3 linked regions of the Catellatospora sp. TT07R-123 genome follow. The protein of the gene in region 1 interacts with the protein of each later gene in a pairwise test. Links are inferred from orthologs where the notes say so. Each region holds a gene or a part of one and is shown in the gene's direction. Other genes may lie near its edges.

The links.
Region 2: the proteins of Cs7R123_RS16620 (region 1) and ndk interact in binary tests that used the Escherichia coli proteins (3 or more experiments, as listed by UniProt). The link is inferred for Catellatospora sp. TT07R-123 from one-to-one orthologs.
Region 3: the proteins of Cs7R123_RS16620 (region 1) and Cs7R123_RS12855 interact in binary tests that used the Escherichia coli proteins (3 or more experiments, as listed by UniProt). The link is inferred for Catellatospora sp. TT07R-123 from one-to-one orthologs.

Annotation. Positions count from the first base shown.
Region 1 is NZ_BNEM01000001.1:3,883,301-3,893,346, reverse strand. What follows is about bases 1-2,814. They hold Cs7R123_RS16620 (uracil-DNA glycosylase), read left to right. Parts: upstream 1-977; coding sequence 978-1,652; downstream 1,653-2,814. Other genes in these bases: Cs7R123_RS16615 (SPFH domain-containing protein), read right to left, coding at 1,700-2,814; Cs7R123_RS16625 (hypothetical protein), read right to left, coding at 182-832; mdh (malate dehydrogenase), read left to right, coding at 1-124. Outside these bases: more of Cs7R123_RS16615, read right to left, coding at 2,815-3,682; Cs7R123_RS16610 (NADP-dependent isocitrate dehydrogenase), read left to right, coding at 3,890-5,107; Cs7R123_RS16605 (hypothetical protein), read right to left, coding at 5,329-6,606; Cs7R123_RS16600 (alpha/beta fold hydrolase), read right to left, coding at 6,603-7,436; galT (galactose-1-phosphate uridylyltransferase), read right to left, coding at 7,447-8,478; Cs7R123_RS16590 (DeoR/GlpR family DNA-binding transcription regulator), read right to left, coding at 8,504-9,262; Cs7R123_RS16585 (glycosyltransferase family 2 protein), read right to left, coding at 9,342-10,046. UniProt on the Escherichia coli protein: Excises uracil residues from the DNA which can arise as a result of misincorporation of dUMP residues by DNA polymerase or due to deamination of cytosine.
Region 2 is NZ_BNEM01000001.1:3,200,095-3,210,208, reverse strand. The notes cover bases 882-3,763. They hold ndk (nucleoside-diphosphate kinase), read left to right. Parts: upstream 882-2,046; coding sequence 2,047-2,481; downstream 2,482-3,763. Other genes in these bases: Cs7R123_RS13695 (SWIM zinc finger family protein), read left to right, coding at 2,503-3,763; Cs7R123_RS13705 (VOC family protein), read right to left, coding at 882-1,877. In the rest of the region: Cs7R123_RS13710 (DUF4233 domain-containing protein), read left to right, coding at 1-407; more of Cs7R123_RS13705, read right to left, coding at 456-881; more of Cs7R123_RS13695, read left to right, coding at 3,764-3,828; Cs7R123_RS13690 (DUF6493 family protein), read left to right, coding at 3,825-6,284; Cs7R123_RS13685 (PASTA domain-containing protein), read right to left, coding at 6,365-6,976; Cs7R123_RS13680 (Fic family protein), read left to right, coding at 7,309-8,466; ileS (isoleucine--tRNA ligase), read left to right, coding at 8,766-10,114. UniProt on the Escherichia coli protein: Major role in the synthesis of nucleoside triphosphates other than ATP. The ATP gamma phosphate is transferred to the NDP beta phosphate via a ping-pong mechanism, using a phosphorylated active-site intermediate.
Region 3 is NZ_BNEM01000001.1:3,019,489-3,029,719, reverse strand. What follows is about bases 3,656-6,654. They hold Cs7R123_RS12855 (class I SAM-dependent DNA methyltransferase), read left to right. Parts: upstream 3,656-4,385; coding sequence 4,386-5,924; downstream 5,925-6,654. Other genes in these bases: Cs7R123_RS12850 (restriction endonuclease subunit S), read left to right, coding at 5,921-6,654; Cs7R123_RS40145 (hypothetical protein), read left to right, coding at 3,927-4,136; Cs7R123_RS40150 (hypothetical protein), read right to left, coding at 3,656-3,914. In the rest of the region: Cs7R123_RS12890 (ABC transporter permease), read left to right, coding at 1-361; Cs7R123_RS12885 (ABC transporter permease), read left to right, coding at 371-1,192; Cs7R123_RS12880 (hypothetical protein), read left to right, coding at 1,360-2,256; more of Cs7R123_RS40150, read right to left, coding at 3,630-3,655; more of Cs7R123_RS12850, read left to right, coding at 6,655-7,084; Cs7R123_RS12845 (DEAD/DEAH box helicase family protein), read left to right, coding at 7,128-10,231. UniProt on the Escherichia coli protein: The subtype gamma methyltransferase (M) subunit of a type I restriction enzyme. The M and S subunits together form a methyltransferase (MTase) that methylates A-2 on the top and A-3 on the bottom strand of the sequence 5'-AACN(6)GTGC-3'.

The DNA of each region.
Region 1 (10,046 bases):
CGCGATCGGCGCCACCGGCGCCCGGAACATCGTGCTGACCGACCTCAACGAGTCGGAGCTCGCCGGGCTGAAGGAGGCCGCCGAGGCCGTCCGCGCCAAGCAGGCCGACGTCGCCGGTCTCTGACGCCGCGCGCCGTGCAGAAGGGCGCCCCCGCCGGATGGCGGGAGGCGCCCTTCTCGGCTATTTGAACTGCTCGGGGAACTCCGCGACGATGCCGTTCCCGAAGTAGCCGACCAGGTTCTGCACGTCCTGGTAGTAGGCCTCGTTGCCCGCGATGCTCTGCGCGTAGTCGCCCCCGGCGAAGCTGGTGACGGCGGTGGTGAGCAGCGCCAGGTTCCGGTCGAGCAGCTGGCGTGTCTGCTCGTACGGGAAGTGGTCCGGATTCGCCGTGCTGAGGACCTTCGCCAGCTCGGCGTGGCTCTGCTGCCATCGCGCGGTGGCGTCGGCGAGCTTGGCCTTGTCGCCCGCGCCCGCGGCCGGCACCAGGTCGGCGGCGATGGCGACCTGCTGCGACAGGATGTCGCTGATCTGGTCGCCGGTGCCCGTGCCGTAGTACTTGGCGAAGACGGCACCGATGTCCTTCTGGTTCTTCATCAGGCTGGCGGCCGCGGCCTGCGCGGCGCCGGGATGCGCTCCGCCCAGGAGCGCGGCGACGTAGTACTCCCTCGTGTACCTGGCGCTGTCGGACCACTGCGTGCCCATGGCCGTCCACAGCTCGGCCTTGGCCCGGTCGCCCGAAGGGCTCACCACCGCCGCGGCGGCCGTGCCGAACAACCCGACGGCCAGGAGGGCCGAGACCGTTCCCAGCAGCGTTCTGACGAATGCTCTCACGACGTGCCTCCCCGCGAGTGATCCGAACTTCCCGGCCTATAGCCGTACCCGCACCCTGCGCCGGGCAAACCGGCGTGTGCGCCGCCCGGCCGCGGCGGCCCCGCCGAAGAGGCGTCTGTCGGTAGTGGGCACTATGGTGTGGCGCATGGCATTGGACCTGCTTGACATGCTGCCCGGCGAGTGGCGCGACGTGATGAAGCCGCATCTCGACCTCGACGCCACCGCGAAGCTCGCCGCCTTCGTCGAGGCCGAGTACGCCGCCGGCACCGTCTTCCCGCCCCGCGAGGACCTGTTCACCGCGTTCCGGCTGACCTCCCCGGCGCACACCCGGGTGCTGATCCTCGGGCAGGACCCGTACTTCAAGCCCGGTCAGGCGCACGGGCTGAGCTTCAGCGTCCGCCCCGGCGTGCCGGTGCCGCCGAGCCTGCGCAACGTGTACAAGGAGCTCAAGGACGACCTCGGCGTGAACCCGCCGGCCAACGGCGACCTCACCGGCTGGGCCGCCCAGGGCGTGCTCATGCTCAACGCGGTGCTGACCGTGCGCTCGGGCACCCCGAACAGCCACGCCAACCAGGGCTGGGAGCAGTTCACCGACGCCGCGATCAAGGCCGCCAACGACTCGCCGTACCGGGTGGTGTTCGTGCTCTGGGGGTCGTACGCCCGCAAGAAGGCGGCGCTGGTGCGCAACCCGCAGCACGTGGTGCTGGAGGCCGGGCACCCGAGCCCGATGAACCCGAAGGGTTTCCTGGGCAGCAAGCCGTTCTCGCAGGTCAAGACCGCCCTGGCCGAGGCCGGTCGCGGCGAGATCACCTGGGGCTGACGTGCGGGGCGACCCGGCCTCGACGGCCGGACCGCCCCGCACCGGCTTCACTCCTGCTCGGACCGCTGGAGCGGGATCTTGCCCTCGTGCAGGGCGCGCATCAGCGTGGCGGCGAGCCCGTCGAGGCTGGAGCCGCCGGTGACCAGTACCTCCGGCATGATGTTGATCTTTCCTTCGGCGATGGCGTTGGCCAGTGCGACCAGGGCGGTCGGCAGCTCGCCGATGGCGTCACGCTGCGCCTGGAAGCCGGCCGCGCGGGCCAGCCCCATCGCCTCGGTCGCCTTGGCCTCGGCCAGACCGACGGCCTGGGCCCGGTCGGCCTCGGCCTGTCCCGTGAGCCGGACGTACGCGGCCTGGCCGCCCGCCTCCGCCTCCCGGGCCTTCGCCTTGTTCGAGCTGATCTCCACCGAGACCGCCGCCGAGGCGAGTTCGGCCTGCATGTCGGCGGTGCCGCGGGCCTTCTCCATCTGCACGCGCACCGTCTCGGCCCGCTGCTGCTCCTCGTAGGTGGCCCGCTGCTGGTTGGCGATCTCGCGGTGCGTCAGCACCTCGACCAGCTCCGGCGGGAACACCACGTCCTGGATGTAGACGCCCCGAGTCTCCACGTCGTACCCGGCCAGGTACTGCGTGATCGCCGCGAACGCGGCCTGCTGCACCTCGTGCCGGGTCTCGATGAACTTGATCGCCTCCAGCGCCTGGAGCGTGTTGCGGAAGTGGTTGCCCACCGCCGACTGGAGCACCTCGTTCACCAGGTTCAGCATCGTGCCGACCATCGAGATCACGCGCGGCGCGCGGCCGTCGGAGACGTGGATCTGCACCTGAAGGTCGATCTTGAACACGAAGCCCTCGCGGCTCTTGCCGACGATCGGCTCCAGCCGCGAGTCCAGGTCGTGCGCGGTCGACATGTGGTTGGCCCAGTTCAGGGTCAGGATGAAGGTCGGCACGAGCTCGGCGGCGTAGATGCGCGGGTTGATGGCGTACTTGCCGGTGCGCAGCGGCTCCTGCCAGATGCCGCGGTGGCCGGGGCGCACGATGCTGCCGAACTTGAAGTCGGTGCCGGAGGTGTCCAGCGTCGGCAGGCCGACGAACCCCTTGATCACGGCGACCTGTCCCTGGTTGACCACCAGCATCGGCACCATCTCGACCAGCACCAGGAACGGGTTCAGCAGGTACGCGCCGTACAGCAGCGGGTCGTGCTGGAGGCCGATCCGGCCGCCCGCGTCCAGGAACGCCTGGAAGTCCTGGTAGTTGTTGTGCACCTCGTTCTTCGAGCCCAGCAGCACGTCGATGATCTCGGCGTCGGTGGTGTCGGCGCCCTGCTCCATCGCCGCGATGTCGTCGAAGCCGCCCAGGCGGCTGGCCAGGTCGCCGGAGGGCAGCGGCTCGCCTTCGAGCACGGTGACCAGGCCGATCAGGTCCCGGTCGCCGTGCGGTGAGATCACCACGACCTTCAGGCGCTCAGGCGTCAGCCCGAACGCGGCCGGGGCCAGCTGGCGCTTGGCGGCCAGGACCTGGAACTCCGGCGACACCGGCACGCCGAAGACCGAGCGGGCCGTGATGATCAGGAAGGCGACCGGGTGGACCGGCACCAGGGTGCCGGGCGGCAGCACCGGCCGCTGCACACCCTTCTCGCCGCCGGTGGCGACGAAGTTGCGCAGGTCGGAGAAGTTGCCGAAGCCCGGCTGGTAGCGGGCGCTCTTGGCGCCGATCGGCAGCGGCGCGCCGACCTGGGAGATCACCACGCCGATCTCGCCGGCGGGCACCTGCACCCAGGGGAACTTGGTGACCCCGTAGACGGGCCACAGCTTGAGGCGCAGGCCGGGCATCAGCAGGTCGGCCTGGTAGCCGGCCTCCCCGGCGAACGCGATGGGGTTGTCGTCGCGGAGTTTGCGGCCGAGACGCTTGGTGACCAGGCCGACCTCGGTCGGACCGATCTTGTGGATGGACTTCAGGATGACGATGAGTAGTAGCAGGCCGACGATCACGGCTGTGGTGAGCGTCGGCAGGAATGGCAGCGGGTCGCTGTCCATGCCCCATCTCCTCGGATGAGTCGGGCTCCTGTCGGCCGCAGAGCGTAGACCCGGTCGGCAAGGCGCCGATTCGGGCATCGGTGAGAGGTGGGGCACCCTGGGGGTTGCGGCAGGTGGGTACGGCAGTACGCTCGTACTGCTAAATCGTGCGACCGCCGCCCGGCGCCCTGCCGCCGGACGCCCGAAGGTAAGAGGAGCGCCTGCGAGATGGCGAAGATCAAGGTAAACAACCCCGTAGTCGAGCTCGACGGCGACGAGATGACCCGGATCATCTGGAAGCAGATCCGCGAGCAGCTGATCCTGCCCTACCTCGACGTGGAGCTGGAGTACTACGACCTGGGCATGGAGCACCGCGACGCCACCGACGACCAGGTGACGATCGACGCGGCGAACGCGATCAAGCGGCACGGCGTGGGCGTCAAGTGCGCCACCATCACCCCGGACGAGGCCCGGGTCGCCGAGTTCGGCCTGAAGAAGATGTGGAAGTCGCCCAACGGCACCATCCGCAACATCCTCGGCGGCGTCATCTTCCGTGAGCCGATCATCATGAGCAACGTGCCGCGGCTCGTGCCGGGCTGGACCAAGCCGATCGTCGTCGGCCGCCACGCCCACGGCGACCAGTACAAGGCCACCGACTTCGTGGTGCCCGGCCCCGGCAAGGTGACCGTCACCTACACCCCGGCCGACGGCAGCGAGCCGATGGAGTTCACCATCGCCGACTTCCCCGGTGGCGGCGTCGCGATGGGCATGTACAACTACGACGACTCGATCCGCGACTTCGCGCGGGCGTCGTTCAGCTACGGCCTGCTGCGCAACTACCCGGTCTACCTGTCGACCAAGAACACGATCCTCAAGGCGTACGACGGCCGGTTCAAGGACATCTTCGCCGAGATCTTCGAGGCCGAGTTCAAGGCCGAGTTCGACGCCAAGGGCCTGACCTACGAGCACCGGCTGATCGACGACATGGTCGCCGCCGCGCTGAAGTGGGAGGGCGGCTACGTCTGGGCGTGCAAGAACTACGACGGTGACGTGCAGTCCGACATCGTGGCGCAGGGCTTCGGCTCGCTGGGCCTGATGACCTCCGTGCTGATGACGCCCGACGGCCGCACCGTCGAGGCCGAGGCCGCGCACGGCACGGTCACCCGGCACTACCGCCAGTGGCAGAAGGGCGAGAAGACGTCGACCAACCCGATCGCGTCGATCTTCGCCTGGACCCGGGGCCTGGCCCACCGCGGCAAGCTGGACGGCACCCCGGCGGTGACCAACTTCGCGGACACGCTGGAGCAGGTCATCATCGAGACCGTCGAGGGCGGCGCGATGACGAAGGACCTCTCGCTGCTGATCTCGCGGGACGCGCCGTGGCAGACCACCGAGGAGTTCATGAACACCCTCGACACCGCGCTGGCCCGCAAGCTCGGGGCCTGAGCACCCGTTTCCCGCCCGGCCCGACCTCGTTGAGCCAGGTATAAAACGGAATAATCCCGCCTGAAAGTCCCTTCCCAGAGACCAGACCCGCGCCCGTGCGGGTCTGGTCTTTTTTGCGCCCTCGCCGCGGGGCGCGCGAGGTGCGCGGGGGCCGGGGCTGGAGATCGTGATCTGCGGTCAGAAGATGCGCTCCGCGGCCCGTTTCTGACCGCAATCGGCGATCATGCCCCCGGCGGGAGCCAGACGGGGCCGGAGGGGGTGTCGCGGACCTCGATGCGGGCTGCGGCGAGGGCGTCGCGCACCTGGTCGGCGGCGGCCCAGTCGCGGCGGGTCCGGGCCGAGTCGCGCACCGACAGCAGCGCCTCGACCAGCGGAGTGAGCAGCGGCGTCGGGTCGGCCGTGCCCGCCAGCTCGCCGAGGCGCACCACCATGCCGCGCAGCAGCCCGCGCGCGTGCTCGCCGTCGTCGGAGACGTTGGTGTCCGCGGTCCAGTCGACGATCACCTGCTCCAGTTCGAGCGCCGCGGCCACGCAGCCGTCGACGTCGCGTGCGGCCAGCGCGGCGGTGAACCGCTCCTCGGCGTCGTCGGCGGCCTCCCGCAGGCTGGTCGCGACGCCCGTCCGACCGCCGGTGGCCTGCGCCGGCTCCGCCCCCGCACCGTGGTCGGCGGCGGCGTCAAGAAGGGGCGCTTCTGCTACGAAATGCGATGAGAAGGTGCCCTTCCTCTCCTCGGCCTCGGGGAAAGGGAGGGGGAGGGTGGTCCCGGTGGGGTAGACGGTGCTGCGGCCCGCGCGGCGCAGCGTCAGGCGCCCGTTGCCGATGACGGTCGCGGTGCGCTGCTCCAGGTCGCAGACCAGGGCGGTGTGCTCGTCGACGCCGACGATGAGCCGGTCGTCGGGCAGCTCGGCCTCCAGCTGCCGCAGCCGGGGCTCGCCGAGGTAGCAGTACCGGGTGTCGTGGTGGCCGCCCTCGGCGTTGTCGTAGTGCGGGATGACCACCGCGGGCACGCCGGTGAGCTGCTCGAACAGGTCCAGGCCGGGCAGCCAGTGCGGTTCGGTGCCCGCTTTGTAGATCTCGTACACGGGGATGGTGTGCGAGCCGAGGGTGAGTGCGGCGGCGCTGGCGAACACGAGCACCTCGGCGCGGGGCAGCAGCCCCGGCAGGTCGGTGTCGCGCCACTGGCGCAGGGCGTACGTCGGCGACCCCGGCCCGGCGAAGATCCAGCTCGCGCCGCGCAGGGCGGCCAGCGCCCGCTCCCGCTCCAGCCCCGGCTCCGGCTCCCGCCGCCAGGACACCACGTCGACGGCCTGCCCGACGCTCTGCGCGAAGTAGCCGACCGCGCGGGCGCTGATCTCGTCGGCGTTGAGCTGGAACCCGTACGGCGTGTCCAGCAGCACCGCCCGGCCGTTCGGCGGCAGGGTCGCGAACAGGCTGCGGTGCGGCTTGATCATCGTGGGGGTGGTCTCGCCGGAGCCCATCACGACCAGCAGACGGGTCATGCCGCCGCCTCGCGGCCGGGCACCAGGGTGAGCAGGTCGGCGGCGACCCGGTCGGGGTGCTGGGCGTGCAGGTCGTGGTCGCCGCCCGGATACCAGCGGATGCGCGCGTCGCGCAGCGCGGCCGCGGCCGCGCGGACGTGGTCGGCGCGCTCGCCGTCGGGGCCGCCCGCGGGCAGCAGCAGCGCGGGCACGGTGACCAGCGGCAGGTCGGCGCTGGCGGGCTCGTCCCACAGCGAGCGCAGGATCTGCATGTGGTGCGGGACGGTCAGGCGCCGCCACATGGTCCCGTCGGGCTCGATCCGCATGTTGGCCAGGGTCGCCTCCCGGGCCGTCACCGACCACTCCGGATGTGCTGAATCCAGCCAGCCGCGCATCCGCTCGGCGGGGTGGCCGTCGATGTCGCCGGGCCGCAGCGCCGCGGTGCACGCCGCCCAGCCGGGGAAGGTCGCGCGCAGGTCGATCCAGCCGCCGTCGACCAGCCCGAGCGCGCCGGGCAGCTCGGGATGCTTGGCGGCCAGGCGGGTCACCACGTTGCCGCCCCAGGACTGGCCGACCACGACCGGCCGGTCCAGCCCGAGCGCCGTGATGACCGCGGCCAGGTCGGCGGCGGCGGTGCCGGTGTCGTAGCCGTGCTCGGGCGCGTCGGACTCGCCGTGCCCGCGCAGGTCCACCGACCAGCTCGGATGCCCGGCCGCGGCGAGGTGGCCGGCCACCTCGTCCCACAGCCGGGCGTTGGAGGACAACCCGTGGACCAGCAGGAACGGTTCCCGCTGACCGTCACGGTGGCGCAGCCGCAGCCGTACGCCCGGTTCGACCTCGATGTCGTTCACATGTACGAATCTAGAGGGTGACGGCCCTCAGCGCAGCAGCCGCCTGCTCGGGGGCGATGTCATTCACCCAGGCGCCCATCGACGACTCCGACCCGGCCAGGTACTTCAGCTTGCCCGGGGCGCGGCGGCTGCTGAAGATGCGCAGATGCAGGTAGCCGAGCTCGCGGTCGGTGCGCACGGGCGCCTGGTGCCAGCCCGCGACGTATGGCATGGGCAGGTCGAACAGGCCGTCCAGGCGCCGGGCCACCTCCGACCACAGGGGCGCGCACGCGTCGAGTTCGGTCTCGGTGAGCGCGGCGAGGTCGGGCACCTGGCGGTTCGGTGCGATGTGGATCTCGTACGGCCAGCGCGCCGCGTACGGCACGAAGGCGGTCCAGAACTCGTTGGCGGCCACCACCCGCTCGCCGGACGACCGCTCCGCGGCGAGCAGGTCGGCGTAGAGGTTGGTGCCGGTGCCCAGGTCGCGGTGGCGCCGGGCGGCATCGAGGTAGCGCCGGGTCACCGGGGTGACGTACGGGTAGCCGTAGATCTGGCCGTGCGGGTGGTGCAGCGTCACGCCGATCTCGACGCCGCGGTTCTCGAAGCAGAACACCTGCTCCACCCCGCCCAGCGCGGACAGTTCGGCGGTGCGGTCGGCCAGGACGGCCAGCACGGTGCGCACCCGCGACACCGGCAGTTCCTTGAACGACGCGTCGTGCCGGGGGGAGAAGCAGACGACCTCGCACCGCCCCGACTCGCCCGAGAACGACGGGAAGCGGTTCTCGAAGACGACCACGTCGTAGTCGTCGGCGGGCACCTCGGTGCGGAACCCACCGGTCGACGGGCACAGCGGGCACTCGGCGGTCGAGGGCAGCAGCGGGCGGCCCTGCCGGTGCGCCGCGACCGCGACCCACTCGTCGGTGAGCGCGTCGAAGCGCAGCTGGGCGGGTGCGGGGGGCGGGGGCAGCTCGCGGTCGTCGACGGTCGCGCGGACCGCGTCGTCACGCTCGTCGAAGTAGATCAGCTCACGGCCGTCGGCCATGGTGATGGAGGTTCGCTTCATGGCACTCTCGCTGGTCGGTCCGGGGTCACTGGTCGGTCAGCTCGACGGTGAGCAGGTCGCGCACGCCGGTCGGGGGTTCGGCGTCGGTGATGAGCAGGTGCGCGGCGGTCAGCGGCGCGATCGAGGCGATGCCCAGGGTCTGCCACTTGGTGTGGTCGGCGACCACGACCAGGCGCCGGGTGGCGGCGATCAGCGCCCGGTCCGTCTCGGCTTCGAGCAGGTTCGGCGTGGTCAGCCCGGCCTCGGTGCTCATCCCGTGCACGCCCAGGAACAGCTGGTCGACGTGCAGGTCGCGCAGTGAGGCGATGGCGATCGGGCCCACCAGCGCGTCGGAGGGGGTGCGGGTGCCGCCGGTGAGCACCACCGTCTGGTCAGGCCGCCCGGCCCGGTAGAACACGTCGGCGACCGGGATCGAGTTGGTGACCACGGTCAGCCCCGGCACGTCGACCAGGCGCTGGGCGATGCGCACGGTGGTGGTGCCCGCCGACAGCGCGACGGCGCTGCCCGGCTGCACGTGCGCGGCGGCGGCCTCGGCCAGCGCCGCCTTCTCGGCGCGCTGGCGTTCCGCCTTGGCCGCGAAGCCCGGCTCGTCGGCGACGCCGGACGGGGGCGCGGTCGCCCCGCCGTGCACCTTGATCACGAGGCCGCGCTCGGCGAGGACCTCCAGGTCGCGGCGGATCGTCATGTCGGAGACGCCGAGCTCGGCGACGAGATCGGCCACGCGTACGCCGCCGGCCCGGCGGACCTGCGCGAGGATCGCCTGCTGACGCTGCGGCGCGAGCACTGTGCCTCCCGAATTCACCAACTTCCAACAAGGTTCAACACCGTATCGTACGTCAGTGCACACGGGCAATGGGCAGTGCTCAGATGCCGTGCCCCCGGCGGTGCAGCGCGGTCAGCACCGTCTCGACCTTCACCGCGCCGGCGATGGCGGCCAGCGCGATCGCGGCCCGGGGCTCGCGCCAGTTGTGCCGGACCGTCTCGCGAGCCCAGCGCCAGGCCTGCCGGCGGTCACCGGCCGCCGCCGACCAGCATGCGAGCTGGCCGTAGACGCGGGCGGCGCCGGGGCGGCAGCCCGAGATCTCCGGGTGGCGCGCCATCATCCAGCGCAGCGACGAGATCTTCGTCGTGTACTCGTACGCGTAGAAGCTGCTGCGTCCCCACAGGACCCGCACCAGCGGCTCGTCCACGTGCACGATCGGGTGCCGCCGGGCGGCCCGCAGCAGCAGGTCCCAGTCCTCGTTCTGGCTGCCGGGGGCGTCCTCGGCCACCGGGCCGATCACCCCGTCCTCCAGCAGCGCCTCCCGCAGCGCCAGGAAGCCGGAGGAGTGCAGCATGGACATCCGCGACCGGGACAGCTGCTCGACGGTGACCGTGCCGGTCCCGGCCAGGCGCGGGTGCACCGCCTGCTCGAACTCAACCTCGACCGCGCAGGTCGCGAACTCCGCGTCCGGCGTACGCACCAGCGCCTCGACCTGCCGGCGCAGCTTGGCCGGGTGCCACACGTCGTCGTCGTCGCAGAACGCGACCAGCTCGGTGTCCAGCGCCATGATGCCGGTGTTGCGCGC
Region 2 (10,114 bases), 680 kb from region 1 along the record:
AGGGCCCGGCCGGGCACACGCCCGGCGAGGCGCCGGAGCGGGACGTGAACCTCACCCTGGGCGGCAAGCCCAGCGGGCTGCGCAACCCGTCGAAGGCGGTGCGCGGACTGGGCGCGGGCCTGCTGGTGATGGAGGCGCTGGTGCTGCTGCTGGCGCTGCTGCCGATCCGGGTGCTCGGCTCGCCGTCGGGCAGCAGCATGAGCATGGCGCTGGTGCTGGGCGCGGTGCTGGCCGCCGTGCTGATCACCGGGACGCTGGGGCACCGGTGGGGCTGGTGGCTGGGCTCGCTGTTCCAGGTGGGCCTGATCGCGCTGGGGTTCCAGCACTGGGCCTTCGCCGCGGTCGGCGTGGTGTTCGGGCTGGTCTGGGTGTACGTGCTGCACACCCGCCGCACGATCCTGGGCTGAACGATGCCGGGCTGAGCGGTCCCGGGCGCAGCGGCCGGACCGGTCCGGTCAGGCCGCTTTGGCCTTCCACTCGATGATGCCGATGCCGTGGCCGTCGGGGTCCTTGAACGAGGCGGCCCACAGCTCCAGCCGCTCGCCCTGGTTGACCACGCGCGGGGCGAAGCCGAACTTCACGCCGCGCACCTTCAGCTCCTCGTAGACCGCGACCACGTCGCTGACCTCCAGGTTGAGGTGCACCAGGCGGCGGTTGACCGGGCTGGGGTCGTTGGCCTTGCGCAGCACGATCCGGGTCTCACCGGAGGCGAGCACCAGGCTGCCCGCGCCGCCGTCGACCTCGTAGAAGCCGAGCAGGTCGTGGTAGAAGGCGCGGGAGCGTTCCAGGTCGCCGACGATCAGCGTGATCCCGACGCCGTGGATGGAGCTGGCGACCGCAGGCCGGGCCTGGGGTGACGCGATCAGCAGGTCGTCGACCCCGGTGTCGGCGACCGGTGCGGCAGCCGGCGGGGGCGCGGGTGCGACCGGCTCGGCCGGCGGGGGCGCCGACGGCCCGTCCGGTTCGGGGACGGCGGAGAAGTCGAGGGCGCTGATGTCGTCCAGCGGGGGCTGGCGCTGCGCGGGCACGTCGCCGATCAGCTCGCCCTCCAGCACCGCCGTGGCCGCCTCGCGCCGGTGGTGCGGGCTGGGGCGCCGCGACAGCGGCTCCAGGGTGCCGTCGATCGGGGCGGCCGGGGTGGGCGGGCGCGGCGGCTCGGGGCGCGCGCGGTCGGCGTCGACCGGCACCGCGGACACCGGCACCGCCTCGACGGGCACGGCTGAGACGGGCACCGCGTCGAGGTCGACCGGGTCGTCGTCGCGGTAGCCGGTGTATGCCTCGTCGCCGTTGCCGGCGAAGTCGTAGTAGGCGTCGTACGGGTCGTAGTCGTCGTCGATGTGGTGCGGGTCGACGTAGTGCTGCTCCTCGTAGCCGTTCCCGTCGGGGAAGGCGTGCGGGTCGCCCTCGACGTAGGTGGCGCCCAGGTCGGCGGCGTAGCGCTCGCCGTGCGTACCCACGCGGTCCCACTGGATCTTGATGCGCCGGGCGTCGCCGACCGCGACCAGCACCGGCAGCGTGTCACCGACGTCGGGCCACTTGAGCACCTGGACCCTCGGATCGATCATGTTGACCGTCTGGCCCGGGTGTCCCGGCGCGTCCAGCAGCACCTGCATCTCGCAGCGGCCGAACTCGGCGTGCGGCGGTTCGGAGACCTTGACCACGTGGATCGTGCCCGCCACGAACGCCTTGTCGGTGCCGCGCATGGACGCGGTGGTGAGCAGGGCGACCGCGATGACCAGCATCGCCGCGCCGACGGCACCCAGCGGCCAGCTGCCCATGCCGGCCGACATCGAGATGACGAACAGGCCCAGCGCGCCCAGGCAGACCGCGATGGTCACCCGGCCCGGCCGGACCGGTTTGCGCCCCAACCGTGCCAAGCTCGGCCTCCCCTATCCAAGTGGCGCTGGGCAGTGCGAGTGGTCCCCCACAGCGCGCCGTCGTACGGCGACGCTGTGTCCTCATGGCCACCATAGGCGGGTCCGTCGATCGAGGAAAGTGCAGCCGGGTAGGCTGGTGAACCGACCTCGCATCGCCGCAGGTCGGACCATGTGTCGCGTTCGAGGAGGATCTGTGTCGGAACGTTCGCTCGTGCTGATCAAGCCTGATGCCGTACGCCGTGGCCTGGTGGGCGAGATCGTGACGCGGTTCGAGCGCAAGGGCCTGACCCTCGACGCCCTCGTGCTGCGGACCATGGACGACGACCTGGCCGACGCGCACTACGCCGAGCACGTGGAGAAGGCGTTCTACCCGCCGCTCAAGACGTTCATGACCTCCGGTCCGCTGGTCGTCGCGATCGTCTCCGGCGACCAGGCGATCGCCGTGATCCGTGCCCTGGTCGGCGCGACCGACGGCCGGGCCGCGGCCGCGGGCACCATCCGCGGCGACCTGTCGCTGTCCAACCGGGAGAACCTCGTGCACGCCTCCGACTCGACCGAGTCGGCCGAGCGCGAGATCAAGCTCTGGTTCCCCGAACTGTCGTAACCTGCGCCTACGGTGGCCGCCATGCCGACAGCCGCCTACGCGTACCGCGGTGCCTCGGCGCTGACCCCGGACGGCCTCGGCCTGAGCACCTCCGGCGGACCCAGCGCCAACCCGCGTTTCTTCCAGGGGTTCATGACTACCCCGCACACCGTCGCCCAGGGCCTGCTGGCCGTGGCGGAGGTGGCGCGGGCCCGCTACTTCCAGCCCGCCGACCGCGCCGCGATCCTGGACCCGGTGGTCACCGGCAGCGAGGACATGCTGCGGTTCGAGTCGTTCAGCGGCTGCTGCGGGGTGTACGCGCGGATGGACGTGCTGCCGTCCGGCCTGGACGGTGAACGGCCCGAGCACGGCACCACCAACGTCGACGTCAACGCCCCGCTACAGGTGGCGCTGGCCCGCGTCGGCGGCGGCGACCCGCTGCACCTGGCCGTCGGCCCCCACGACCTGACCGTGTCCACCATGGACGGTGCCCTGGTGGAGCGCAAGGTGCCGCTGCCAGGCCGCTGGCTGCGCGGCTTCGCGCAGGTGCACGCGATGACCTCGGGCATGGAGCCGCGCGCGGTCGTGCCGGGCGCGGAGGCGGCCGCTTTCCTGCAGCGGCTGCCGCGCGAGCGGTCGGTGCTGTGGGTGGTGCCCGCCGGCCGGTCACTGCGCCTGACCGCGCGCCCCGTGCCCGGCGCGGTGTGCCTGGCCGGGGCCCAGCGGCTGGCCGCGCTGCGCGGTCTGGCCCGGCACGCGCAGACCCTCACCGTGTACGGCCCCGCCGCCCGCCCCGGCAGCCCCGCGCTCGCTTCGGTGTGGGAGCTGACCACGCCCACCCTCCGGATGTCGCTGACCCTGTCCCCGGAGCCTTACCGCGGGTTCTCCGGCGAGGGCGCGGTGCTGTCGGCGCTGGCCGCCGACGACCTCGCCGACGCCGCCGACCAGATCGGCGAGCTGCTGGGCACGGTGCCCACGCTCGACGCCGACGCCCTGGCCGTGGCCACGGGCCTGCCCGCCGAACGGGTCCGGGCGGCGCTGGCGCTGCTGGGCACCGCCGGTCGGGTCGGCTACGACGTGTCCGAGGCGACCTACTTCCACCGGGTGATGCCGTACGGCACCGACGCGGCCGAGAAGCTGAATCCGCGGCTGTCCGGGGCGAAGGCGCTGCTGGATGCCGGTGCGGTCACCTTTGGCGACGGGGTGGCCCACGTGCGCGGCAACGAGGGGGTCTACCAGGTGCGGCTGGAGCACGGGGTTCCGGCCGGATGCACCTGCGTGTGGTGGGGACGGCACCGGGGCAGCCGGGGGCCGTGCCGGCACCAGCTCGCCACCCGCCTGCGCCTGGACGCGGCGGTGCCGCGATGAGCGCGCAGGGCTGGCCGAGACTGCGGCAGGCGCTGGTCGACGGATCGTGTCCCGGGGTCCTGGACTGGGCCCGGGCGACCGGGGAACAGGAGCGCCGGGCCGCGTTCAACCAGGTCGCCGCATATCTGCGGGAGCATCCGGCGACCTGGGAGCACTTCCAGCAGCGAGCCGGGGTCCGCGCCGCCGCGATCGCGGCGACAGCCTCGACAGCGAAGAAGGCCGCCGCCGCGCTACGCCAGGGCGAGCTGCGCTGGATGATGAACTCACTGTCGCCGCAGCCGGTGCTGGAGCTGCTGCGGCTGCGCGAGGTCCCTTGGCAGGGCGAGCTGGCACACGTGCTGGCCGAGCGGCTGCCGGCGGACGAGACGTCAGGCCCGCGCGGCGACTGGGTGCTGGTGGCCGAACTGGTGCGGGAGAGCGGCTGCGCGGTCCCGGCGGCCGAAGGGTTCGTCGGCGGGTGGATCGACCACGTACGCGGGCAGGCCGACGCCGACGGGGCGCTGCGGGGCAGCCCGTTCACGCGGGAGCTGGTGCCGCAGTTGTTCGCCCACGACCGGCTGGGCGGGCGGCTCGACTACACGTACCAGGGCTCGGGGTTCCTGCCCGCGCTGATCCGGCTGGCCGCCGACGACGCCGGGGTGCGGGCGGCGCTGCTCGACGGGTGCCGGGCGCGGCTGCTGCGCGGGGGCAGGCCGACCGAGCTGCGGCCGTACACCCGGATGCACGAGGAGCTGGCGCCGACCGGCGCTGAGGCAGCCGAGGCGGTCGCCGACTACCGGCGGCTGCTGGAGACCGGCAGCTCGCCGCTGGCGGGGCTGGCCCAGCGGATGCTGCGGGCGGCCGACGAGGCGGGGCTGCTGGACCCGTACACCCTGGTGGAGATCTGCGCCACGGCGCTGGCCCGGCCGGAGAAAGGCTTGGTCAAGGCCCAGACGGTGTGGCTGCGGCGGGCGGCCAGGGCCCGGCCCGAGCTCGCGGCGCAGCTGCTGGCGCTGCTCGACGGCGGCCCGGACACCGCCGCGCCGCCGCCGGTCGCGCTGCCCGCGCCGGTCCCGGCCCCGATCGACCTGGCGCCGGGTTCGGTGTACGAGGTGGCCGAGGACCTGGCCGCGATCACGGCCGGGGACCGGTCCATGGCCACCGTCGAGCGGTTCCTCGCCGGGCTGGTGGCCTGGCGCAGCCGGGACCACGACGCGCTCATCCGGGCCATCGGCCCGCAGCTGGACAGCGCCCGCGCCTGGTGGCCCGGGTTCGCCGAGCAGCTGCATGAGGCGCTGCTCAGCGCGGTGCTGGCCCGGGGGCGCAGCGAGCGCTGGCGCGAGATGCTCAACGTGTTCCGCTCGGAGGAGGCGGTCCAGGGCATGCCGCTGCGGCTGCTGCGCGGGAGCAGCGGTTCGCCGGCCCGGATGTACGCGGTGCGGCTGGCCGAGATCTCCGCCCAGCTGATCCGCCGCCCGGTGCCGCTGCTGACGGCCACGCCGACCCACGCCAACGGCGCGATCGCACCCGAGGTGCTGCTGGAACGGCTCACCCGCGCCGAGCGCGAGGGCTGGCAGCCGTGGCGCATCGACCTCGACCAGGCGCTGCTGCGCCTGCCGCGTACGGTGGCGCCGCAGGTCGTCGCGGCCGCCGCCGCCCTCACCTCCCCGGCGGGCGTCCGCTTCGCACAGTGGATCAGCATGCCGACCCCGGACCCGGTGACCGTGGTCCGCGACGAGGTCGCCGGGCCGCACGTGCCCGCCTGGCACCAGGTGCCGCAGCTGCGCCGGACGGTGGCGCTGGCGCCGCCGGACGGGGTCGCCCCGGTGGTGCGCGAGCTGTTCCAGGTGTACCGCTACGAGCTGACGACCTGGCGATCGGAGCCGGTGACCGATCCGCAGCTGTGGACGTCGGCGCTGCCTTCGCACCCGGAGGTGGTGGCGGCCTGGGCGGTGCACGGTCTGGCGTCCCTGGCCGACCAGGACGCGGAGGGCGGCGCGCTGCTGCTGCCGCTGCTGGCCGAGTGCGACGGACCGGCCGGTCCGTCGGTGCACCTGGCGCTGGCGTACACGCTCGGCTCCCGCGCCGTCGCCGACCGGGTCGCGGCGGTCGACGGCCTGCTCGGGTTCGCGGCCACGGGAGCAGTGGACTTCACGGTGGTCGGGGCCGAGATCGGGCGGCTGGGTGCGGCCGGGATGGTGAAACCCAACCGGGTCGCGGCGGCGCTGGCCGAGGCGACTCAGGCCGGGGCGTGCCAGGCGGTGTGGGAGATCGTCGCTGCGGCGCTGCCGCCGCTGGTGGCGGAACCCAAGGCGCGGCCCGGCACGGCGGACCTGATGGCGCTGGCGCACCGCTGCGCCGCCGCGGTCGGGGTGCGCCAGGTGCCTGCGGCGCTGACCGAGGTCGCGGCCCGGCCCGGGTCCAGCCGCCTGGTCGCCGAGGCCCGCACCCTGCGCGCGCTGGTCTCCCCGCGCTGACCTCGAACCTTAAGGCGGAAACGGATCCGGCCGCCACCGGGGTGCCCGGTGGCGGCCGAAAACGCGTGCGTGGGCGAAGGTCAGCCCTTGCCGTTGCTGACCGAGGTGCAGGTCAGCACGATCTCGGTGTCACCGGAGACCTTGTCGCCGGCCTTCACCGACTGCTTGGTGACCTTCCAGCTGACCAGCAGGGTCAGCTCCTTGCCGTCGTCGCCGACGAACTTGACGTTGGTGAAGCCCGCGGTCGCCAGGATCTTCTCGGCGTCGGTGGCCGACTTGCCGACCACGTTCGGCACGGCGATCAGCACCGGGGCGGCCGGGCTCGGGCTCGGCGACGGGGCGGCGGACGGGCTCGGCGACGGCGCGGCCGGCGACGGGCTGGCCGCTGCGGTGGTGGCCGTGACAGCCGAAGGCGAGGTGCCCGGGGTCGGGCCGTCGCTCTTCTTCCACCACTTCATGTACGCGAAACCGCCGCACAGCAGCAGGAGCAGGATGAGCAGGAGCAGGAGGAGCAGCAGCAGCCAGCGCTTGCGGCCGCCGTTGTTGTCGTCGTCCTTCTGCGCAGCGCTGGGGGCGGCGCCGGCGGGGGCGGCGGCCTTGGCGTCGGACGCCTTGGAGTCGGCCGCGCCGTCGTCGGCGGGCTTCGGCGTCGAAGCCGGCTCTTCGGGGGTGGTGTAGTCGGAGTCTGACACTTCGTGCCTCTCGTTGTGTCCTATGTGTCCGCACGCGCTGCGATGGCATCGGATGCGAACACCGGACATGATGGCCGTTCGGGCCGGTGAGGTCACTAGACCGTTGGGTAGCATCCACGCTCACCGAACGGTCAGCCCACCTGTGATGCGATTCAGGTCACTCACGTACGCGCTGGCGGAGTGCCGTACACAGTGGAATGTGGGGCAGGATGTCGGATTCCCGCGACGGGTGATCCGGTGCACTTCAGGCACGGCCGGAACAAGGATTTAACAGACTCATGCGCCCAGGTCGGCTCCGTGCGAACATGCGACAGGAGTAGTAGCATGGAGCGATGCTGCTTCAGACGCCGAAGCTAGACGACGACGACCTGCGTGTGCTCGGCGAGATCGAGCAGATGCGCCGCGACCTCCAGCTGCACGTTCGTGCTCATCCTCGGTGGACGGGTCAGCTGCGGCGCGAGTTGTTCGCTGCGGCGGTGCAGGGCTCCAACACGATCGAGCAGATCACGGTCAGCATGTCCGACGCGCGAGCCGCAGTGGAAGGGCAGACGCTGTCGGCTGATGTCGACGAGCAGACCCAGCTGGCGATCCTGGGCTACCGCGACGCCATGACCTTCGTGCAGCAGACACCGCTGATGGCGAACTTCTCCTACGGCGAGATGCTGCTGGCGAGCCTGCATTTCATGATTCTCAAATACAACCTGCCGAAGTGGCCGGGCCGATACCGGGCCGGCGGTATCTACGTGACGAGTAACGACCCGCTGGAACCCGCCTACACCGGGCCGGATGCCGACGTGGTGCCGGAACTTATGCGGGAACTGGTGGAGTGGCTCAACGACGGAGATCTCGACCAGCCCGCGCTGGTGCGAGGGGCGATGGCTCACCTCAACCTGGTCTGCATCCATCCGTGGCGGGACGGCAACGGGCGGATGGGGCGGTGCCTGCACACGCTGGTCCTGGCGCGCGACGGGGTCCTGGCGCCCGAGTTCTCCTCCATCGAGCAGTGGCTCGGCGACCAGGTCCACACGGTGCAGTACTACCAGGCGCTCCAGGAGACCCAGGGCGGCTCGTTCCAGCCGGAGCGGGACGCCCGGCCGTGGCTGCGGTTCGCGCTCACCGCGCACCACAAGCAGGCGCAACTGGTGCAACGGCGGGTCGACTACTCGGAGCGGCTGTGGCGGGAGCTGGAGCGGGTGGCGGCCGAGCGCGGGCTGCCGGAGCGGACGGTGTCGGCGCTGTATGCGGCCGCGCTGGGCGAGCTGCGGCGGACCACGTACCAGGGTGACGAGGAGCTCACCCGGGATCAGGCGATCCGGGATGTGCAGGCGCTGGTCAAGCACGGACTGGTGCGGCCGCTCGGCAACGCCCGGACGCGGGTGTACCTGATCGACGGGGTGGCGAAGGACGCGCACCTGGCCTCGGTGGACGCGGTCCGCAAGCCGATGCGGGAGCCGTACCGGGAGATCGAGCGCGAGCGGCGACGCGCCTGACGCCGATCAAGCCGCGGAGTCAGGCGCGCATGTCGCAGTGCCGAAACCCGGTAGACCGGTCGGGCCGGGGCGGCGGTAATCTGGACGCACAGGCATCGACCCGGCTATCACCGGTGAGCCTCCGGAAGAACGGACCCGGGTGACCGGGGCCCAGTAGAACCGGACGGGTACGGCCCGTCACAGCCGAACGAGCGGCCCGTGCGCACCCTGGCACGGGCAAGCGAGGTGGTACCGCGGGCCCACAAGGCTCGTCCTCGCACTGAGTACGTATCAGTGACGAGTGTGACGAGGAGCCCGCGATGGCCTACCCACTGCACGAGGCCGCCGCCGACGGCGTGTCCGCCAGCCCCGACCTGCCCGCCCTGGAGCGGCGCGTCCTGGAGTTCTGGGCCGCCGACAAGACCTTCGCGGCGAGCGTGGAGCAGCGCGACGCCGGGGTGAAGGGGTCGAACGAGTTCGTCTTCTACGACGGCCCGCCGTTCGCCAACGGCCTGCCGCACTACGGCCACCTGCTGACCGGCTACGTCAAGGACGTGGTGCCGCGTTACCAGACGATGCGCGGCAAGCGGGTGGAGCGCCGGTTCGGCTGGGACACCCACGGCATGCCCGCCGAGGTGGAGGCGGAGAAGCAGCTCGGCATCACCACCAAGGCCGAGATCCTCGACATGGGTGTGGCCCCATTCAACGAGGCCTGCCGGACCTCGGTGCTGCGCTACACCAGCGAGTGGGAGCGCTACGTCACCCGCCAGGCGCGCTGGGTGGACTTCGCCAACGACTACAAGACCCTCGACCTGGACTACATGGAATCGGTCATGTGGGCCTTCAAGACCCTGTACGACAAGGGGCTGGTCTACGAGGGCTTCCGGGTGCTGGCGTACTGCTGGCGCTGCGAGACGCCGCTGTCGAACACCGAGACCCGGATGGACGACGTCTACAAGGACCGGCAGGACCCCACCCTGGCGGTGAAGTTCCAGCTGGAGACCGGTGAGAAGGTCGCGGTGTGGACCACCACGCCGTGGACGCTGCCGAGCAACCTGGCGCTGGCCGTCGGCCCGGACATCGACTACGCGGTCATGGAGAAGGACGGCGAGAAGCTGGTCCTGGGCGCGGCACGGCTGGACTACTACGCCAAGGAGCTGGAGGGCTACGAGCGGACCGGCACCGTCAAGGGTGCGGACCTGGTCGGGCGCAAGTACGCGCCGCTGTTCCCGTTCCTGGTGAACCACGCGGGCGACAACGCGTTCCAGGTGCTGGGCGCGGAGTTCGTCACGGTCGAGGACGGCACCGGGGTGGTGCACCTGGCCCCGGCGTTCGGTGAGGACGACCAGAACACCTGCCTGGCGGCCGGGATCCCGACCGTGGTGACCGTCGACGAGCGGGCGCGCTTCACGGCGCTGGTGCCGCCGTACGAGGGCCAGCAGGTGTTCGAGACGAACAAGGCGGTCATCCGCGAGCTGAAGGACCGCGGCATGGTGCTGCGGCACGAGACCTACACGCACTCGTACCCGCACTGCTGGCGCTGCGACACCCCGCTGGTCTACAAGGCGGTGTCGAGCTGGTTCGTGAAGGTGACCGCGTTCCGGGACCGGATGGTCGAGCTCAACCAGCAGATCAGCTGGACCCCGGAGCACGTCAAGGACGGCTCGTT
Region 3 (10,231 bases), 870 kb from region 1 along the record:
GGCCTGGGTCGTGGTCACGCCGCTGGTGTGCGCGCTGCTCGGGGTGGCCGTGGCCGCGCCGACGATCGCGTTCTCGGCCCGGATCGAGAACGACAGCTACTTCGCGATGCTGTTCCGGTTCGTGGTGATCCCGTCGACGCTGTTCGCCGGGGTGTTCTTCCCGGTGTCGCAGCTGCCCGAGGCGGTGCGGGCGCTGGCGTACGCGTCGCCGCTGTGGCACGCGGTGGAGCTGTGCCGGTCGGCCACGCTGGGCGTCGCGCCGCCCTGGCCGATCTGGGCGCACCTGGGCTACCTGCTGCTGTGGGCGGCCGGCGGCAGCCTGCTGGCGTACGCGTCCTACCGGCGCCGGCTGAAGGACTGAGGGGAACACATGGTCACCACGTACGCCGTGACCCGGGCCGCCCGCGAGGGGCTGGTCTCGCCGTCGCGGATCTTCTCGGTCATCAACCGCAACGTCGGGGCGCTGCGCTCCGGCCCCGCCTACTGGGTGGTGCTGGCGTCGGGCTTCTTCGAGCCGGTGCTCTACCTGCTGTCGATCGGCATCGGCGTCGGGGCGCTCGTCGGCGACCTGACGCTCAAGAACGGCGACGTCATCCCGTACGCCACCTTCGTCGCACCGGCGATGCTGGCCGTGGCGGCGATGTCGGGCGCGATGTCGGAGACGACCTTCAACTTCTTCTTCAAGTTCAAGTACGCCAAGACGTACGACGGCATGCTGGCCACCCCGCTGCGCCCGATGGAGATCGCGCTCGGCGAGCTGATCTGGGCCATCGTGCGCGGGTCGGTCTACACCGGGGCGTTCCTGATCCTCATGGTGGTCATGGGGCTGACCACGGCGCCGCTGGCGCTGCTGGCGTTCCCGGCCACGATGCTGATCGGGCTGGCCTTCGGCGGGGTCGGCATGGCCGTCAGCACGTTCGTACGCGGCTGGCAGGACTTCGACCTGATCAACGCGGGGCAGTTCTCGCTGTTCCTGTTCTCGGGCACCTTCTCGCCGGTGCAGGACTACCCGCCGCCGGTCGAGGTGCTGATCGCCCTCACCCCGCTCTACCACGCGGTGGAGCTGGTCCGGGGCATCACGACGGCCACCTTCGCGTGGTCGATGCTGATCCACGTGGCGTACCTGGCGGTGATGTTCGCGATCGGACTCTGGGTCGCCGGACGGCGGATGACCTCGGTGCTGTGCCGCTGACCCCGAACCGGTGAAGGGCCGCTCCCGCGCACGCGGGGGCGGCCCTCTTGACGTGAATGAGACGATGAGCGAGATCAAGTTCACCACCTCATTAGCTACCCTCTATTTGTCTGATGTGGATCAGGCGAGTACCTTCTCGGCAACATGAGGCCGTGCGGAGGTGACCGATGCGCCTACGACACCCCGACGGGCAGACCGTGCATGTGGCCACGGTGGTCTCCGTCGAGAACGTCAAGGACGTGCGCGGCCTCCTGCGGCGCCTGGACACCGCCGTCGTGCCCCAGCGGCAACGCCTGCTCGCCGACGTGCTCAGCATCAGCCTGCGGCTCGGCCCCATCCTCGCCACCACGCTCGCCTCGTCCATCGGGCTGCGCCGCCGCCTGCGCACCGAACTGGCCAGCCGCAGCCTCGAAGTCGTTACCCTCGACGCCGGAGCCGAGGCCACCCCGGCCGACGGCACCTGGCGCAGCTGGTGGCTATACACCCTCGACCTGGCCCGGGTGCTGGTCGACCTCATGCCCGAGGACAGCAACCACGGGTCCGTCTCCACCACGCTGCCCCGGTTCGGCACCGACCAGGCCGAGACCCACCGCGAGATAGCCGCCCGGCTGCTCAGCGACCTCAGCGCCGGGCTCACCGAGGTCGCCTGGCACACCGGCCGCCTCGTCCGCGTCGCCGTCGAAGCCGCCCCGCAGACCCTGGTCTCCGGCTCCCAGGACATCGTCGCCCTGCTCGACCGCGCCGACCCGTCCCGCATCGGCGCCTGCCTCAGCCCGGCCCACCTCATGCTCTCCGCCGAGAGCGCCACCCAGGCCGTCACCCGGCTGCGCCGCGCCCGGCTCTCCGTCGTCAAGGTCCGGCTCGGCCGCCACGACGACCCGGAGCAGGCCGAACTGGCCCGCACGATGCTCGCGGCCGTGCTCGGCGGCCCGCACGCCGACTGCGATCACCTCGAAGTCGACGACGTGGCCGAACTCGACGCCGCTCGCGACGAGCTGGGCGTGGTCGGGCTCGACGGAGCTGCTGACCCGCCGCTGCCGGGCATCGGCCGCGCCGCCGCCTGACCCACTTCGCGCAAGTTGCCGGGCAGTCGGGCGTTTCCGGCACCGCCATACGCCCGACTGCCCGGCAACTTGGCTGCTAGACGTGCTGGTTGAGTTTGCGCAGGCCCTCGTCGTAGAGGCGCGCGGCTTGCGCCTGGACCACCCCGGCCGCCTCCTGCACCGTCGGGTGATCCATCACCTTCCGGGCGGTGACGACCAGTTCGTCGTACTTCTCGCGACCGGCACGAGTGCCGACCACGTACCCGACCGCCGCACCGGCGGCGAACCACCACAGCTTGCTCATCGTGGCTCCTGTCCTCGATCGCGTATTGTGTCCCATCCTGCCTGGTGTGCGCGTTCCGCGACACCGGACGGGCCGGGGTTACCCGTTTGCCATACCCGGGGTGGTGTCCTGTAGTCTTGTCGAGGCACGCCGCCGCGGAGAGATCCGAAGCGACGTGACAGGCACATTCCCCTGTAGCTCAATTGGCAGAGCAGCCGGCTGTTAACCGGCAGGTTCTTGGTTCGAGTCCAAGTGGGGGAGCCAGTCAGTCGAGGCCCGGACCGTATGGTCCGGGCCTCGACTCGTTCCCACCCGCCCCCGGCCCCGCTCCCCGTCCCCTCGCGCGTCGCGTCGCGTCGGCTGGGGCAGTTTCGGGGAAAGTGCTGGAATCATGAGGCGAATTCGTGCAGTTTCCCCGAAACTGCACGAACGATCGCGTCCCCGGCGGCACCCGGCGGGCACCGGCAAGGCGTTGGCGCGGTGCAGGTTGATCGGGTATGAAGACAGCGGGCCGTAGCGGTTACGCTAGTGCCCGCCGGCCGTGGCCGGCTCGGGGCGGTAGCTCAGCAGGTTAGAGCAGGGGACTCATAATCCCTCGGTCGCGGGTTCGAGTCCCGCCCGCCCCACCGTTGATTAGCGGCGGAAATGCGGGTCACCGGAACCTCAGGCGATCTTGTGTGACATGTTCGAGCAGCGGACGCGGTCGCCGTCGAGCGGTTCACCGGTGCCGTTGCGAGGTTGGTATTGGCCGGTTCGAGCCGGACCGGGTTGCGGCGTTGTGTGCCCGCCAGCGGGCTAATCGCCGAGTCATGCACCTGGCGCCATTTGGGCTGTCAGCCGCTCAAACCCGGTAGCCTGGTAGGCGAACCGCACTTCGGAAACTTCAGCACAAGCGCGCTGGTCAGCCGGTGCGATGAGCTGCCCGAGTGCGAACGCAACGGCCTGGCGCTCCTGGGCGGTGAGTACGGCCTGGTGGCGTCAAGGCTCAGTCGCCAGGCGAACGAGCGTGACGCCAAACGTGACGCGAAATGGTGTGGTCGGAGTGGAACCCAGAGGTCAACGTGTCACGATGCGAAACCATAGTGGCTGCTAGGTGGTGTAGTCGTCGCGTTCAAGATGACTCATAATCCCTCGGTCGCGCGGGTTCGAGTCCCGCCCGCCCCACAACCCGCACCATTGTGCGAAACGATGGGTCGGTCGAGAAATCGACCGGCCCATCGTTGTCTTGATCGAGTTGTTCGAGTGGGATCTTGTAGACCGGGGTGAGGGTGCTGCCCTGGATCTTGATCTCGGCGACGTGGGTTTCGATGACGGCTTTGCGCTGACCTGGGGTGCCGTGGTGCAGCACGTCGGCGAGTTCCTGACGTAAGCGCTCGATCGCCTTCGGGCTAGGCATTGCTGGCAGGGCGTGGCGGAGCTGGTGGAGTTCGTCGTGGCGGGCTCGGAGCTGGTCGAGCTTGAGGGTCAGGTCTTGGATGCGGTGGCCGCAGGTCCGTTCGTCGAGGGTGCCGTTCTCGAACGCGGTGAGGTAGCGGTCGACGGCCGCTTCGGCGGTGCGGATATGTCCGGTGATGGTGTCGAGTTCGGCTTGGTGCCGGTCGGTGCCGTCGGCGCGTAGCGTCCGCTCGGCCGTGACTGCGTCGATGATCGGGTCCGGTTTGCGGAAGAAGTCGATCAGTCCTTCGGCGATGGTGCCGTCGAGCAGGTCGGCGCGGCACTCGCCGGAAGATCGTCTGACAGGCAGAAGTGAGACAACCTATGGCATCGGGACAGAACTCCTGCGAGGGGCACCATCAGCCGATCCCGTGACGGGAGCGACCCGGTAACGTGTGGGTCCAAGCATGCACTGAGGTGGGGAAGACGCTACGTGATCACTGGTGAACTGAAGAGCAAGATCGACCGAGTCTGGGACGCCTTCTGGTCGGGTGGCATCTCCAACCCGCTTGAGGTCATCGAGCAGATCACATACCTGCTCTTCATCCGGCGCCTGGACGATTTGCATACCCTTGAGGAGAACAAGGCCAACCGGCTGGGCATGCCGATGGAGCGCCGGATCTTCCCGGAGGGCAGTGATGACCAGGGACGCAAGTACGACGACCTGCGCTGGTCGCGCTTCAAAAGCGCCGCGCCGAGGGAGATGTTCGAGATCATCGGCGAGCGGGTCTTTCCGTTGCTGCGGACCCTCGGCGGCGACGGGTCGACGTACTCGCAGCATATGAAGGACGCCCGGTTCACCATCCCCAACCCGGCGTTGCTGTCCCGTGTGGTCGACATGCTCGACGGCGTCCCAATGGACGACCGGGACACCAAAGGTGACCTGTACGAGTACATGCTCAGTAAGATCGCCACGGCCGGACACAACGGCCAGTTCCGCACCTCGCGCCACGTCATCCAGCTGATGGTCGAGATGATGGCCCCAGGCCCGCGCGACGAGATCTGCGACCCGGCCTGCGGCACCGCGGGCTTCCTGGTCGAGGCCGGAGAGTACGTCCGTCGCACACACAGCAGCGTCCTGGTCGACGCAGAGCAGCGGAAGCACTTCCACGAAAGCATGTTCCACGGCTTTGACTTCGACGGCACGATGCTACGAATCGGCAGCATGAACATGTTGCTACACGGCGTGGAAAACCCAGACATTCGGTACCGCGACTCGCTCGCCGAGAACGTGAGCAGCGAGGCGGAGAAATACTCGCTCATCTTGGCCAACCCGCCGTTCGCTGGCAGCCTTGATTACGAGAGCACGTCGAAGGACCTCCAGCGGGTCGTCAAGACCAAGAAGACCGAACTGCTGTTCCTGGCGTTGTTTTTGCGGCTGTTGAAGCCGGGCGGCCGGGCGGCGGTAATCGTGCCAGAGGGTGTGCTCTTCGGATCGAGCACGGCAAATAGGGAGTTGCGTCGTATATTGGTCGAGGACCAGAAGCTCGACGGCGTAATCAAGCTCCCCAGCGGCACCTTTAAGCCCTACTCCGGTGTCTCCACGGCAATCCTACTCTTCACCAAGACCAACAGCGGCGGCACCGACCACGTCTGGTTTTACGAAGTCACCGCAGACGGCTGGAGCCTGGACGATAAGCGGACCGCGCTACTGCCCGATGGCAAGCTTGGCCCAGTGCCCACCGTGGACTTCGGCGAGGAGGACCACGCGAAGAACAACCTGCCCGATGCGCTGGTCCGCTGGGCGCAGCGTGACAGCGACGAGCTAAAGCGGGCGCGCACCGAGCAGAGCTTCTGCGTGCCGAGGGCCGACATTGTCGAGCAGGGCTACGACCTTAGCCTCAACCGCTACAAGAAGGTCGTCCACGAAGAGGTCGAGCATCGGTCTCCGCTCGAAGTTTTGGCGGACCTGGAACGCCTTGAGTCCGAGATCCAGCAGGGCATGTCCGACCTCAAGGCGATGCTCGGATGAGCGGCTGGGAAGTGGTATCCCTTGGTGAGGTCGCCACAATCGCGAGAAAAACCGTTGAGCCGAGTGACGTAGGGGATGTCACCGCCTACGTGGGACTTGAGAATATCAAGCGCGGCGGCGCTTTGGTTAATGTCAAGACGGTTGGCGATGCCGACCTTATGAGCACAAAGTTCCGGTTCACCAACGAGCAAGTCCTTTTCGGAAAACTCCGCCCTTATCTTGCCAAAATTGCTCGCCCCAATTTCAGCGGCGTGTGCAGTACAGATATTCTTCCTATCTCTCCGGGTAGCCGACTCGATCGCGATTATTTCGCCCACTTTCTTGCTCATCCCCGCATAGTCGCGCTGGCCGCATCGAGGGCAACCGGGGCGAATCTTCCACGGCTGAGTCCTACAGAACTAGCGAAGTTTCCATTGCCTCTCCCGCCGTTGCCCGAGCAGCGGAGGATTGCGGAGGTGCTGGACCAGGTGGATGCGCTGCGTACCAAGCGCCGGGAAGCCTTCGCCCACATCGACGACCTTACCCAGTCCATCTTCCTCAGCATGTTCGGAGACCCACGAACGAACCCGAGGACTTGGACATCTTGCGAACTTTCGGCACTGGTGGCGCCGTCTGACCGCATCAACTATGGCGTGGTTCAACCAGGCGATCAAGACGATGCTGGAGTTCCGATCGTAAGAGTGGGCGACCTCATGGGGGGGCGCGTTAACCGCTCATCGCTGAAACGCATTAGCCACTCTGTCGAGAGTCAGTACAGTCGGTCGCGACTTCGAGGCAACGAGATCCTAATTAGCTGCGTTGGCTCTATCGGAAATGTCGCCGTAGTTGGTCCTGAAGATATCGGCTCCAACATCGCGCGAGCGATCGCTCGGGTACCTGTGGAGAACGAGACTACACGGAAGTACGTTGCTGCTTATCTGAGAACATCGGCGGTACAAGACTACTTCACTAGCGAACTTCGCACAGTTAGCCAACCGACGCTCAACATAAAGCAAATCGCAGAGACGCGAGTACTACTACCGCCCATCGAACTACAAGGGGAGTTCGCTAGCCGCGTGACCGCCGTGAGCCTACTAAAGGCGAGGCAACAAGGGCACCTCGACGACTTGGACGCATTGTTCGCGTCGTTGCAGGATCGGGCCTTCCGGGGTTTGCTCTGACGTGAGATGATCGAGCGCTGTTAACTTTGGGGGCTGGCGCTCGATGAGCAACTTCGCGTTCCTGCGGGCCGAGTGGCCTGAGCTGTTCAATGAAGCCCTGCGGGCCGAGAGCCATACTGTCGCCGACCCGCGGGCTTCGTGCTTCTATGCCCGGCGCACCCTCGAACTCACCCTCACCTGGCTTTACCAGGCCGACAGCAGCCTCAATCAGCCGTACAAGAGCGACCTTTCGGGGATGATCTACGAGTCGTCCCTGCGTAGCCTGGTCGGGTCGACCCTTCAGGCCAAGATGGACATCATTCGCAAGCAGGGCAACGCGGCAGTTCACAAGACCACGCCGATCAAGTCCACCGATGCGCTGCCGGTGGTCCGGGAGCTGTTCCACGTCCTCTACTGGGTGGCTCGGCATTACACCCGTGACCCGGCGGCCGTTCCGGGCAGCGCGATTGCCTTCGACCCGAATCTGATCCCCCGACCCGTTCCCGCCTCCGTCCGGCAGCAGACCCAGGCCGAGTTGAAGGAACTGGCGGCGAAGCTCGCGGCCCAAGATGCTGCCCTCGCCGCCGAGCGGGAGAAGAACGCCAGCCTCGATGCGGAACTGGCGAAGCTGCGGGCCGAGATTGCCGCCGCCAAGGCCGCCAACGAATCCCGGCCTGACGACCACGACTACGGCGAGGCACAGACCCGGGACCTCTTCATCGACTTGCTGCTTGGCGAGGCCGGCTGGCCGCTTGACCAGCCGCGCGACCGGGAGTTTCAGGTAGCCGGGATGCCCAACAACCAGGGCGTCGGCTACGTCGACTATGTCCTTTGGGGTGACGACGGCAAGCCGCTGGCCGTGGTCGAGGCCAAGCGCACCCGCCGGAACGCGACCGTGGGTCAGCAGCAGGCCAAGCTCTACGCCGACTGCCTCGAAACGGTGTACGGCCAGCGGCCTGTCATCTTCTACACCAACGGCTACGAGACCTGGTTCTGGGACGACACCGGCTATCCTCCGCGTGAGGTGCAGGGCTTTTACACCAAGTCGGAGCTGCAGCTGCTTATCCAGCGGCGCAGCACCCGCCGGCCGCTGGCGGAGGTGCCGATCAACACCGGCATCGTCGAGCGGTACTACCAGCAGCGCGCCATCCGCGCCATCGGTGAGGCGTTCGAGGTGCGCCGGCAACGTCAGGCGCTCGTCGTCATGGCGACCGGCGCTGGCAAGACTCGGACCGTTATCGCGTTGGTCGACCTGCTGATGCGGGGCAATTGGGCCAAGCGGGTGCTCTTCCTCGCCGACCGTAAAGCGCTGGTCAACCAGGCGGTCAACGCCTTCAAGGCCCACCTCCCCGAAGTCGCCACGGTCAATTTGGTTACCGAGAAGGACACCGAGGGGCGAGTCTACGTTTCGACGTACCCGACGATGATGGGTCTCATCAACGAAACCGCGAGCGGCGTGCGGCGGTTCGGGACCGGCCACTTCGATCTGATCATCATCGACGAGGCTCACCGGTCGGTCTACCAGAAGTACCGCGCCATCTTCTCGTACTTTGACGCCCTGCTCGTCGGGCTCACCGCCACACCACGCAACGAGATCGACCGCAACACCTACAGCCTCTTCAATCTGGAAGACGGCGTGCCTACCGACAACTACGACCTCGAAGAGGCAGTCGCGGAGGACTTCCTCGTCCCGCCCCGGGCCGTATCGGTGCCGCTCAAATTTCAGCGGGACGGGATCCGCTACGACGAACTGACCGAGGAGGAGAAGGACTACTGGGACTCTATCGACTGGGGCGACGACGGTCCGCCGGACAACGTCGACCGCGATGCGGTCAACAAGTGGCTCTTCAACGCCGACACCGTCGACAAGGTACTGGAGACGCTGATGACCCACGGTCACCGCGTTGCCAGCGGGGACCGGATCGGCAAGACGATTATCTTCGCCAAGAACAACGACCATGCGGACTTCATCGCGAAGCGCTTTGACGCCAACTACCCCGAACACGCCGGCCACCTTGCCCGGGTCATCACCCACAAGACTGAGTACGCGCAGAACCTGATCGACGACTTCTCGGTCAAGGACAAGGCCCCGCACATCGCCATCTCGGTCGACATGCTCGACACCGGCATCGACGTACCAGAGGTCGTCAACCTGGTCTTCTTCAAGATCGTGAGGTCGAAGACCAAGTTCTGGCAGATGATCGGCCGAGGCACCAGGCTCTGCAAGGACCTCTATGCCCCGGGGCAGGACAAGCAGGACTTCTTCATCTTCGACTTCTGCCAGAACTTCGAGTACTTCAACCACAGTCCCAAAATGGTTGAAGGCTCTCTCAGTGAGTCGCTCACCGAGCGCCTGTTCAAAGCGCAACTCGAACTGATCTACCGACTCGACCAACGGCTTCCCGAGGGCGCGGAGCCGGAGTCGGACGGCACCAAGAGCGAGGCCGGGCTGCGCTTGGACATCGCCCACCAGCTCCACAGCCGGGTCGCCGCCATCCACCTGGACAACTTCGTCGTACGCCCGCAGCGGCGCACGGTCGAGTACTACGCCGACTTCATTCACTGGAACCGGCTGAGCGCGGAAGCGATCGACGAGATCGGCAGCAAGCTCGCTGGGTTGCCGACTGCGGTCCGAGACGAGGACGAGGCCGCCAAGCGCTTCGACCTGATCATGCTGCGGCTTCAACTCGGACAGCTCGACGTGGAGCCCGCCTACGAGCGGCTGCGCAAGCAAGTGCAGGAGATCGCGTCGGCGCTGCTAGAGCAGACCAGCATCCCGGCCATCCACGAGCAGCAGCAGCTCCTGGACGAGGTGGCTGGCGACGAGTGGTGGCAGGATGTGACCCTGCCGATGCTGGAACTGCTGCGCCGCCGGATGCGCTCGCTGGTCAAGCTGATCGAGCGCTCCAAGCGGACCATCGTTTACACCGACTTTGAAGACCAGCTCGGAGAGCTCACCGAGGTGACCCTCACAGGGGTCAGGGTCGGCACCGACTTCGACCGGTTCCGCGCCAAGGCCCGGGTCTACCTGCGCGATCACGAGGACCACCTGGCGTTACACAAGCTGCGCCGCAACAAGCAGCTCTCCGTCACGGACCTAGCCGAGCTGGAACGGATGCTGGCTGAGAGCGGCGTGGGCGCGGCCGAAGACATCGATCAGGCGCGCCG